Regions from separate parts of the Kocuria sp. KKT182 genome, predicted to be linked through region 3. Evidence: riboswitches for the same ligand, from Rfam matches in the RefSeq annotation. Region 3 holds a riboswitch; each other region holds the start of a gene.
The links. A riboswitch is a leader RNA that binds a small molecule or an ion and turns the genes downstream of it on or off. The one in region 3 is predicted to bind cyclic di-AMP.

Region 1 (3,267 bases), 1.4 Mb from region 3:
TCCTGCACCGGCGCCTGGCGGTGGGAGGTGCCGAGCAGGCCGGCCCCGGCGCGCGACACGGCCTCGACCTGTGCCGGGCGGATCTTGGAGGGGCCGGCGCCGAAGCGGCCGTCGGCGGGCAGCAGGTGCTGGGGGATGGTGACGTGTGCGGGCAACGGGCGCTCCCTCGTGGGTGACGTGCGGCGGGTGGTGCGCGACGGGCACGGCCGCCGCGGAGGCCGCTCGCGCCGTTCGCGACTCGGCCCATTCTGCCCCACCCGCGGACGGCGGGCCCCGCGGGCGCCTCCTCCCTCCGGGCGGCCGGAGGGCTCGCGCACTAAGCTCGTGCGGGAAGACCGGACCGGGCGGGATCCCCGGGCCGGGACGGCCGGACGAAGGATGACTGAGGCATGAGCGACCTGATCGACACCACGGAGATGTACCTGCGGACCGTCCTCGAGCTCGAGGAGGAGGGGATCACGCCGATGCGGGCGCGGATCGTCGAGCGCCTCGACCACTCCGGGCCCACGGTCTCGCAGACGGTGTCCAGGATGGAGCGGGACGGGCTGCTGACGGTGGGCCAGGACCGGTCGCTGCTGCTCACCCCTGCCGGCCGTGAGCGTGCGGTGCAGGTGATGCGCAAGCACCGGCTGGCGGAGCGGCTGCTCGCCGACGTCATCGGCCTGGACCTCGCCCAGGTGCACGACGAGGCGTGCCGGTGGGAGCACGTGATGAGCGAGCAGGTCGAGCGGCGGCTCGTGGACCTGCTGCACAGCCCCCGGTACTCGCCGTACGGCACGCCGATCCCCGGTCTGGCCGCCCTCGGGGTCGAAGAGAGCCCCGCAGCGGCGCACCCCTCCCTGCTCGACGCCGCCCGCCACGACCCGGACGGGTCGCACACCGTGGCGCTGCTGCCGGAGGTGGTCCAGGCGGACGCGGACCTCCTGGGCGTGCTGAGCGACGTGGGAGTGCTCACCGGGGCGGAGGTCACGGCCCGGGTGGACGGTCAGATCGTGCGCATCGAGGTGGCGGCCACGGGGCGGTCCGCGGAGATCGACCTGCGCACCGCCGCGGCCATCCGCGTCCTCGCTCCCTGAGGCGCCGCCGTCTCCCGGAGCGGGGCGGCGAACGGTTCTTCCCGGGTGTGGGGACGTTCACAAGCCACTTTCGGCCAGTCCGGCCCGAGCCGGACCCCGGAGGCGCGGCTTCCCTGGTGACAGGCGGATTCCCAGGGCGCTCGAAGACACTGCACAGCTCGTCACAGGTGCGAATTGATTCGACCTTTCCTCTCAATAGCTACTCATTGAGACCCGCGGCGTTGTCCGGCTGTTATCTGTCGTGATCAAAACGTGACACTTCCGTAATCTGTCATGTACTGTTCAACGCGTGCCGATCACTGGTCGGATCGGCGCCCTCGGAGCACATCGCCGAATTCTGCCGGTGCCCGTGGCCTCTACACAGAAACTGCTTGGCAGAAGCGGGGGAACCACTTTCGGTCCCGGTGATCCGGGTCCTTGGGGTTAAGTCGTCAGAGCGCGTGCGTTCTGCGGCCGGGTGTCTCCCACCCGAATCCGACAGCTCACCTCGTAGGCAAAGGGAGGAACTCAACCATGTCGCTTTTCACGCTGAACGCTGCCCGCCACCGTGCCGAGACCACCTCGCACGTCGTGCGCAACACCACCATCGCCGCCGCTGCCGGCGCCGCGATGATCGGCTCCGTCGCCCCGGCCCAGGCCTTCGCCCAGGCTCCCGTCGAGACCGGCGCGGCCTACTCGGCCCCGGCCTCCGCCTCGCTGGCCGAGTACTCCTCGTACACCTACCAGGCCCCGGTCGCCGCGCAGCCCGCCGCTCCCGCCTACGAGGCCCCGGCCCCGGCCCCGCAGCAGACCGCCGCCACCTCGAGCGTCACCCCGCAGTCCACCGCCACCACCGAGATCGCCCCGGCCGCCGGCGGCGTCGTGGGCACCGCGATGTCCGCGCAGGGTGCGGGCTACGTCTACGGCGGCACCGCCTACGGCGCCTGGGACTGCTCCGGCTTCACCCAGTGGGTCTTCGCCCAGAACGGCATCGACCTGCCCCGGACCACCTGGTCCCAGTTCGCGGCGGGCACCCCCACCGCCAACCCGCAGCCCGGTGACCTCGTCTCGCAGAACGGCGGCGCCCACGTGGGCATCTACATCGGCGGCGGCAAGATGATCTCCGCCCTCAACCCGACCCAGGGCACCCAGGTCCACTCCGTCAACGCCATGCAGCTGGACGGCTACTACACCTTCTGATCCGGTCCGCCGCCCGCGACGACCCCGCTCGTCGCGGGCGGCACCCGATCACCCCCCCACCCCGCACGCCGAGAACCGCTCTCCCGGTTCCCGGCGGTGCCTGCTGTCCGACCGGACGGCGCCCCCTCCTCCGCTCGCCGGCCGTCGTTCCCGATCCCGGAACGCACCCCTGCCGGACACCGGCCCACCCCGCGCACTGCCCGGGGCGATCCGTGCTGTCACCCGCGCCCTCCGGCAGGCCCGGCTCCGAAAGAAAGTCGTCTGAACTCCTCATGACCCGTGATCTGACCTCCTCGAACGGCATCGGCTCGCTCTTCTCCGGCAAGGCCCGCACCGTGGCCGCCGTGGCCGCCTTCTCCGGGCTGGCCCTCGCCACCACCGTCTCCGTGCAGGCCGCTCCGGCCCAGGACGCCTCCGCCGACGCCCCGCTGTCCGCCGTGGCCGCGGCCACCCCCGCCGCGGCGCCCGCCGTGTCCCTCGAGCCCGTCGCCCACGTGCAGAAGGTCGAGTCCGACCGGAAGTCCGAGAAGAAGGTCGAGAAGAAGGCCGAGCGGCAGAAGGTCGAGACCCCGGTCGTCGCGGCTCCCGCCGTGGCCGCTCCGGCGCCGAAGGCCGCCGCCGCGCCCGCACCGGTCGCCGCCCCGAAGCCGGCCGTGCAGGCGGCTCCGGCCCCGAAGCCCGCCGCCGCGCCGGCCCCGAAGCCGGCCCCGAAGCCCGCACCGGTCGCCGCGCCGAAGCCGGCCGTGCAGGCGGCTCCGGCCCCGAAGCCCGCCGCCGCGCCCGCCCCGAAGCCGGCCGTGCAGGCCGCTCCGGCCGCCCAGCGCACCGTCACCCCGCAGAGCTCGGCCTCCGGCAAGGGCGCGACCATCTCCTCCGCCGCCATGGGCCAGCTCGGCGTGGGCCAGGACTGCACCGCGCTCGTCACCAACGCGCTGCGCGCCGCCGGCATCAACCACCACGGCTGGCCGGCCTCCTACCTGAGCCTCGGCACGCAGGTCTCCGCCGGCCAGGC
Region 2 (3,267 bases), 560 kb from region 3:
GTCACGTCCGCTCGGTACGGGAGACCTTCAACTCCTGGCGCGAGGGATCGGTGATCAAGTCCTGGCTGCTGGACCTGGCGGTGAACGCGCTCAACGAGGACGAGCACCTGGACCGGCTCGCCGGCTACGCCGAGGACTCCGGCGAAGGCCGCTGGACGGTGGAGGCCGCCCTGGACCTCGCGGTCCCGGTGCCGACCATCTCCAGCGCCCTCTTCGCCCGGTTCGCCTCCCGGCAGGACCAGGCCCCGGCGATGAAGATGATCACGGCGATGCGCAACCAGTTCGGAGGCCACACGGTCCGCGACGTGGCCGCGGGCCCAGAGCACGTCGAGGCCGCACCCGGCGAGGAGCCGGCCCACCCCGCCGAGCAGTAGGTCCGACCGTCCCCGCCGCCAACGGCCCGGAAGCGGCCACCCTCACCCCTCTGCAAGGCCTGCGCCATGCCGATCCGCACGGTCACCACGGTCGGCACTGCTCCCGCCCGGTGCCGGCCTTGTCGAGGAACGCCTGCGGGGCGAGGGGATCGCGGATCAACCGCCCGTGACCACGATCGAGGCAGCGGTGACGGCACCGCCCGGCGTCCACAATCGGCCCCGGAATACTGATCGGCCCAGCCACGTGGCAGCCGGCAGCCCAGTGGCTCCGCCGCTGACCACCCTGGCCTCACCAACGACAGCGAAGGACCCGCCTAATTATTCCCCTCGCACCGGGCCATTGATCTACCGGTCCGATACATGGACCCGGATGAATTTCAAGATCTCGTGAAGAAAACAGCTCTTCTCACCTGTTCGACACCCTTGGATATGAAGATTTCATGAAGAAAACAGCTCACTCCCCCAAGCAATGCTGGGCGGTTCCGTAAAAAAATCCGAGAACACCCTTGAGGGACGCTGAAGCTCCCCCGGGGGTTCACCTTCCCCCGCACCGGGCGCAGGCCGAAGGATTCCACGGGTAGTGAGGGGCAGCGGATCCGAGCTGCCACCGCGCTCATCGGCGCGATGCCGCAGGTCAGAGCCTCCCCGGGGCGGTCCCGATGAGTGGTGGCACCGGGAGGAAGGTAGCTGGCGGCGCCCCCCGCCGGAACGAATGTGCCCCAGGCGTGGTGGGCTACCCACCGGTTCGCCGGCGATCGTGCGAGGCCGGGGCAAGCCTTTTCCCGGTACCACAGGGAATGTGACCTTTTCGTTATCTAGGCGCTAGTGTCCTCTGCGTGCCGTTGGCTGATCTCATCGGCTTCCCCGGGTGCTTCGCCGAATTCTGCCGGCAGCCGGGGTCCCCATCACAGAAATGACTTGGCAGAAGCGGGGGAACCATACCCGGTCCGCACCCGGACCTTGGGGTGAAGCCGCCGGAGCTGCAGGCTCGGCGGCCGGGTGCCTCCCACCCGAACCCGACAGCTCACCTCGTAGGCAAAAGGAGGACCCTCATTCATGGCTTTCTTCACGCGTAGCTCTGCCCGCCACCGCGCCCAGACCCCCTCGCACCTGGTGCGCACCACGACCCTGGCCGCCGCTGTCGGCGCGGCGGTGATCGGCTCCGTCGCCCCGGCTCAGGCCTATGCCGAAGCCCCCGCCACGTCCGGCACCGCATACTCGACCCCCGCGACCTCCCCGGCTCCGGCCGCTTCCCAGGCCCCCGTCACCGTGCAGACGGCGAGCCTGCCGGCCGCTGGGGCGGCCACTTCGAGTCTGTCCCCCCAGTCCTCGGACATTTCCGAGATCTCCGCCACCTCCGCTGCGGCCGGCGGCATTGTCGGCACCGCGATGCAGGGTGTGGGCACCGGCTACGTCTGGGGCGGCACGGACTTCGGCGCCTGGGACTGCTCCGGTTTCACCCAGTGGGTCTACGCCCAGCAGGGCATCGACCTCCCCCGCACCAGCCAGCAGCAGTGGGCGGCCGGTACCCCGACCACTGACCCGCAGCCCGGCGACCTCGTCGTCCAGAACGGCGGGGCCCACATCGGGATCTACCTCGGTGGCGGCAAGATGATCTCCGCGCTGAACCCCACCCAGGGCACCTTCGTGCACAGCGTGAATGCCATGCCGACGGTCGGCTACGTCACTTTCCGCTGAGCCGGGACGCCGCCCGCCACGAATGCCGCTCGTGGCGGGCGGCGGGTGTGCCTCCCACCTGATCAGCATCCAGGATCGGTCGGTCAGAACCTGAGATGCCTGCATCAGGCCACCGCCGGGGAACGCCCCGAGCTGACCGACGGATGGGCCCGCTCTTGAAGGTTCAGTGAAGATCTACCGCCCAGCCCTCCTAGCCCGCAGAAAGCGACCACGGCGGGGCTACCGTGGACGGATCGGTCCGCCTCGACCCGGGGCTGAGCAGAGCAAACACCACGATGTGCAGGCCCAGCACGGGCTGCTGCGAAGGAGAGGTTCGTCATGACGTCGACGTTCAAGCACCTGGCCGCTGGGACGGTCCTGGCGCTGGCCCTCAGCGGTGCCGGGGCGACCGCGGCGGTCGCCTCCCCGACGCACCAGCCTGCCTCCGCCTCCGCACAGACGGGCGCTGAGCGGCACATGAACCACGACCGCCATTTCGCCGTGATGATGGTCCCCCACCACCAGGGTGCCACCGACATGGCCGAGCTGGCCCTGCAGAAGTCCGAGCGTCCCGAGATCCGTGACTTGGCGGAGAAGATCATCGAGGCCCAGACCGAGGAGATCCAGCAACTGGAAGCAGCGGCCCAACGGCTGGCCGCCGAGAACACTCCGGGGCACCACCACCACGGACACGGCCACCACCACGGACACGGGCACCACGGCCATGGCCATGGCCATGGCGGCCATGGTCAGAGCATGAATGCCGACATGCAGGGCGCCATGATGGGCGAGATGGACGGCATGGACGGCATGGACGGCATGAGCCTGGAGGAGCTGGCGAAACTGTCCGGGGATGATTTCGACCAGGCCTTCCTCGAAGAGATGATCGCCCACCACCAGATGGCCCTCGAGATGGCCGAGATGGAGCTGCAGATGGGCACCGACCCCGAGCTGCGAGCCATGGCGGAGAAGATGATCGAGGACCAGCAGGCCGAGATCGAGCTCATGCAGGGCTGGTTGGAGGAGTGGTTCGCGGCCTGATCCAGGACCACGAGCTGAGCCGTCACCTACTGGAACGGGCCGACACCGGGATGTCATGGTCCCCGTCGATCCGTTCCAGCCGGTCCAGTGCGGTGATCCCCGACGCGGCACCCGATGGGCGCGCACCCTTCGCGCAGTCAGCAGCACCCCGAACGGTCACCGACCAACCGTAGGT
Region 3 (3,267 bases):
CCGGTCCGGCGACGACGCATGGCGACGGCAATGAAAATGACAATGCCCAGCAGCACGAGACCCAGGGCAGTCCACACGTGCACCCGCAGACCCAGGACCATCAGGGCCGGGTCGATGCGCAGGAACAGCTCGATGAGCATCCGCCCGACCCCGTAGTGGATGAGGTAGAGGGCGAAGAGCCTCCCGCCGTCCAGACGGAACTTCCGGTCCAGCACCAGCAGCAGCACCACCCCGGCCAGGTTCCAGAGGGACTCGTAGAGGAAGGTGGGGTGGAAGAGGGTGTCGGCGGGTAACCCGGCGGGGAAGTTGGCGTTGGCGGGGTTGATCTCCAGGCCCCACGGCAGGGTCGTGGGGCGGCCGAAGAGCTCCTGGTTGAACCAGTTGCCCCACCGCCCGATCGCTTGGGCCAGCAGTAGCCCTGGAGCGGCGGCGTCGGCGAAGACCCACAGGGGGATGCCGTTGCGGCGGCACACCCACCACGCGGCCAGTGCCCCGAAGGCCACCGCCCCCATGATGCCCAGCCCACCCTCCCAGATCTTCAGGGCGTCCACGGGATTGGCGCCGGGGCCGAAGTAGCCGGCCGGGTTCGTGATGAGCACGTGGTAGACCCGGGCCCCGATGATCCCGATCGGGACCGCCCACATGACCACGTCCCACACGATCTCCGGATCCAGCCCGCGCGCTTTCCAGCGGCGCAGCGTCAGCCACATCGCCGCGGCGATCCCGGTCAGGATGGCCAAAGCGTAGGCGTGGATCGTCAACGGCCCGACCGAGAACCCCTGCCAGTCCGGGGATGGGATGCCCTGTCGGACGGGGACGGACATCAGGGCATGGATCGGGGAAGTGGCGCTCAGCAGCATGCGGGTTTCGCCTCGGCTCGTCGTGGGGTGGCAGATGGTGGAGGTCGTATGCCTCCGGACCGCCCGCGGCCGGTGCCGGCCGCGGCTGTGGGGTCGGGTCAGCGGTAGGTGTAGTAGCCGTCCAGGGGCATGTCGTTGACGGAGTGGACGAAGGTGCCCTGGGTGGGGTTCAGGGCAGAGATCATCTTGCCGCCGCCGATGTAGATGCCGATGTGGTTGCCTCCGCGCATGGAGACCAGATCCCCCGGCTGAGGGGCCGTGGTGGGAGTGGCTGCGGCGATCTGCTGGAAGCTGGTGCGGGGGATCTCGATGCCGTTCTGGGCGTAGGCCCACTTGGTGAAGCCGGAGCAGTCCCAGGCGCCGAAAGCGGTCCCACCCCAGACGTAGCCGGTGCCGGCTCCCTGCATCGCGGTGGCCACGATCCCGGAGGCGCCGGTGATCTCGGTGATGTCCGCCGACTGGGTGGACACCGTCGCGGTCGAAGCAGCCTGCTCGGGTGCCGCCGTGGCCTGGGAGGCGGTGGTGACGGTCTGCGGGGCGGCCACGGCCGGGGAGGCCGCCGAGGAATAGGTCGCCAGTGCGGAGGCGGGGGCCGCGTAGGCGGTGGCCGTGGCCGCGGGGACCTCGGCGTAGGCCTGGGCCGGAGCAATGGAGCCGATGAGTGCGGCACCGGCGGCGGCGGCGATCGTGGTGGTGCGCACCGCGTGCGAGGTGGTCTCGGCGCGGTGGCGGGCAGCGTTGTGCTTGAAAAGCGACATGGGTGAGTTCCTCCCTTTGCCTACGAGGTGAGCTGTCGGATGCGGGTGGGAGACACCCGGTCACTCCGGACGCATACGTCCTGGGCGACTTAACCCCAAGGCCCCGGATCACCGGGACCGAAAATGGTTCCCCCGCTTCTGCCAAGCGATTTCTCTTCAGGAACCTCGGGCACCGGCAGAATTCGGCGATGTGCACGAGGGCGCCGACCGGATCGATCATCGGCACAGACCGGATACTATCGGAGATAGTAGACAAGTGTTACACCCCGATAAAGACCGACATGGCGACCGTGCCGCAGGGCCGGCCACCCATTGGCGCAGGCCGCCGTAGCGCCACAACGATTGTGAGGCCAGGCGGAGGGGCAAGATCAATTTGGTCGCATGCATCGTCACTTACTTCGCGCATCCCCAGAGAGCTGCACCGACCGCACCGACGCACGCCTGTCCGCACACACCGTGCCGCATTGGCACCAGGACCGCCGCCGGCAACATATTTGCCCGGCACACCGATTCCGACGCCAGTCTTACTCGGCCGGCGCTCAAGACCTGCCAGAACGCATTCAACCCCCGCAACGAGGGGAGCGACAACCGCACGGAGAAGCATGCGCGCTGCCGGCCCCGGGCAGACCAACGAGGGATATGCGAACCCAGACGACCGTATACTATCTTCCGTAGTAAAAGCGGTCATCTGTTGAACCTCAGATCCTCGGAGAAGAAGGGTGGTGCCGGCATGGGCGGGACAGGCCTCGGGTCCTCCCCCGCCGATCCGGCTGGGACCTCTGCGTGGTTGGTCGCGGACAGGGATCTCAGCGAGGTCGATCCGCGGGGGTTACCCTCACAGATTCGTCGGATTAGGATCCTGGCCCCGGAGGCAGCGATCAGCTTTGCTTCGAGCTGCGCTATCGAGCTCGAGGCCGTCTGCGTGGGCCGGTTGAGCTGGGCCATCGACTACAACGGCAGCACCGGGTCCGGTGCGTCTTCTCGTCATAGACGAGGACTGACTGAATCCTTGAGGAGATCACACCATGGGTAGTGCCAAGAATTCCGGGCCGGCGAGGCAGGACCGTGCTGCCCTGCTCGAGGCGCACAGGGCCGCCGAAAACAAAGCGGCTCGCAAGCGGAAAATTCTTACGGGAACAGGTGCGGTTGCCGCCGTCGCCCTGGTCGGTTCCTTAGAGGTCATTTCATAATGAGTTCGACGTAGCCCTTGAGTGCTGACGGGGTCCTCGGTGACCCTGGTGGGCATGATGGGGGATCTCGTACCGGACTCGCTGTGGGAGCGAGTCGAGCCGTTGCTGCCACCACGCCCACCCCGGCGCCACCAGCACCCAGGGCGCAAGCCCGCCGATGACCGGACAGCTCTGGCCGGGATCGTGTTCGTGCTCAAGACCGGGCTCGGCTGGAACCAGCTGCCCCGGGACCTGCTCGGCGTCTCCGGAGTGACCTGCTGGCGGCGCATGAGGGACTGGACCGAGGCCGGAGTGTGGCCGGCGGTACACGAAGTGCTGTTGGCTGAGCTGCGCGCGGCCGGGGCACTGGACCTAGACCGGTGCGCTGTGGACGGCTCGCACGTGCGGGCCCTCAAAGGGGGGACCACATCGGGCCCAGCCCCGTCGATCGCGGCCGGCCCGGTTCCAAGCACCACCTGA

Region 1: linked by a shared signal. The riboswitch ahead of ACZ2G1_RS16930 (C40 family peptidase) and the one ahead of ACZ2G1_RS10610 (C40 family peptidase) in region 3 are both predicted to bind cyclic di-AMP.
Region 2: linked by a shared signal. The riboswitch ahead of ACZ2G1_RS13300 (C40 family peptidase) and the one ahead of ACZ2G1_RS10610 (C40 family peptidase) in region 3 are both predicted to bind cyclic di-AMP.

The regions. Positions count from the first base shown of each region.
Region 1 is NZ_CM145757.1:3,646,553-3,649,819, forward strand. It holds gene serC (phosphoserine transaminase) at 1-155, opposite strand, end outside; gene ACZ2G1_RS16925 (metal-dependent transcriptional regulator) at 390-1,076, shown strand; cyclic di-AMP (ydaO/yuaA leader) riboswitch at 1,435-1,584, shown strand; gene ACZ2G1_RS16930 (C40 family peptidase) at 1,590-2,255, shown strand; gene ACZ2G1_RS16935 (C40 family peptidase) at 2,528-3,267, shown strand, end outside.
Region 2 is NZ_CM145757.1:2,835,772-2,839,038, reverse strand. It holds gene gnd (phosphogluconate dehydrogenase (NAD(+)-dependent, decarboxylating)) at 1-374, shown strand, start outside; cyclic di-AMP (ydaO/yuaA leader) riboswitch at 1,256-1,424, shown strand; gene ACZ2G1_RS13300 (C40 family peptidase) at 1,431-2,072, shown strand; gene ACZ2G1_RS13295 (DUF305 domain-containing protein) at 2,391-3,092, shown strand.
Region 3 is NZ_CM145757.1:2,275,652-2,278,918, forward strand. It holds gene lgt (prolipoprotein diacylglyceryl transferase) at 1-824, opposite strand, end outside; gene ACZ2G1_RS10610 (C40 family peptidase) at 959-1,618, opposite strand; cyclic di-AMP (ydaO/yuaA leader) riboswitch at 1,624-1,816, opposite strand; one part of gene ACZ2G1_RS10615 (IS5 family transposase) at 2,863-3,202, shown strand; one part of gene ACZ2G1_RS10615 (IS5 family transposase) at 3,202-3,267, shown strand, end outside.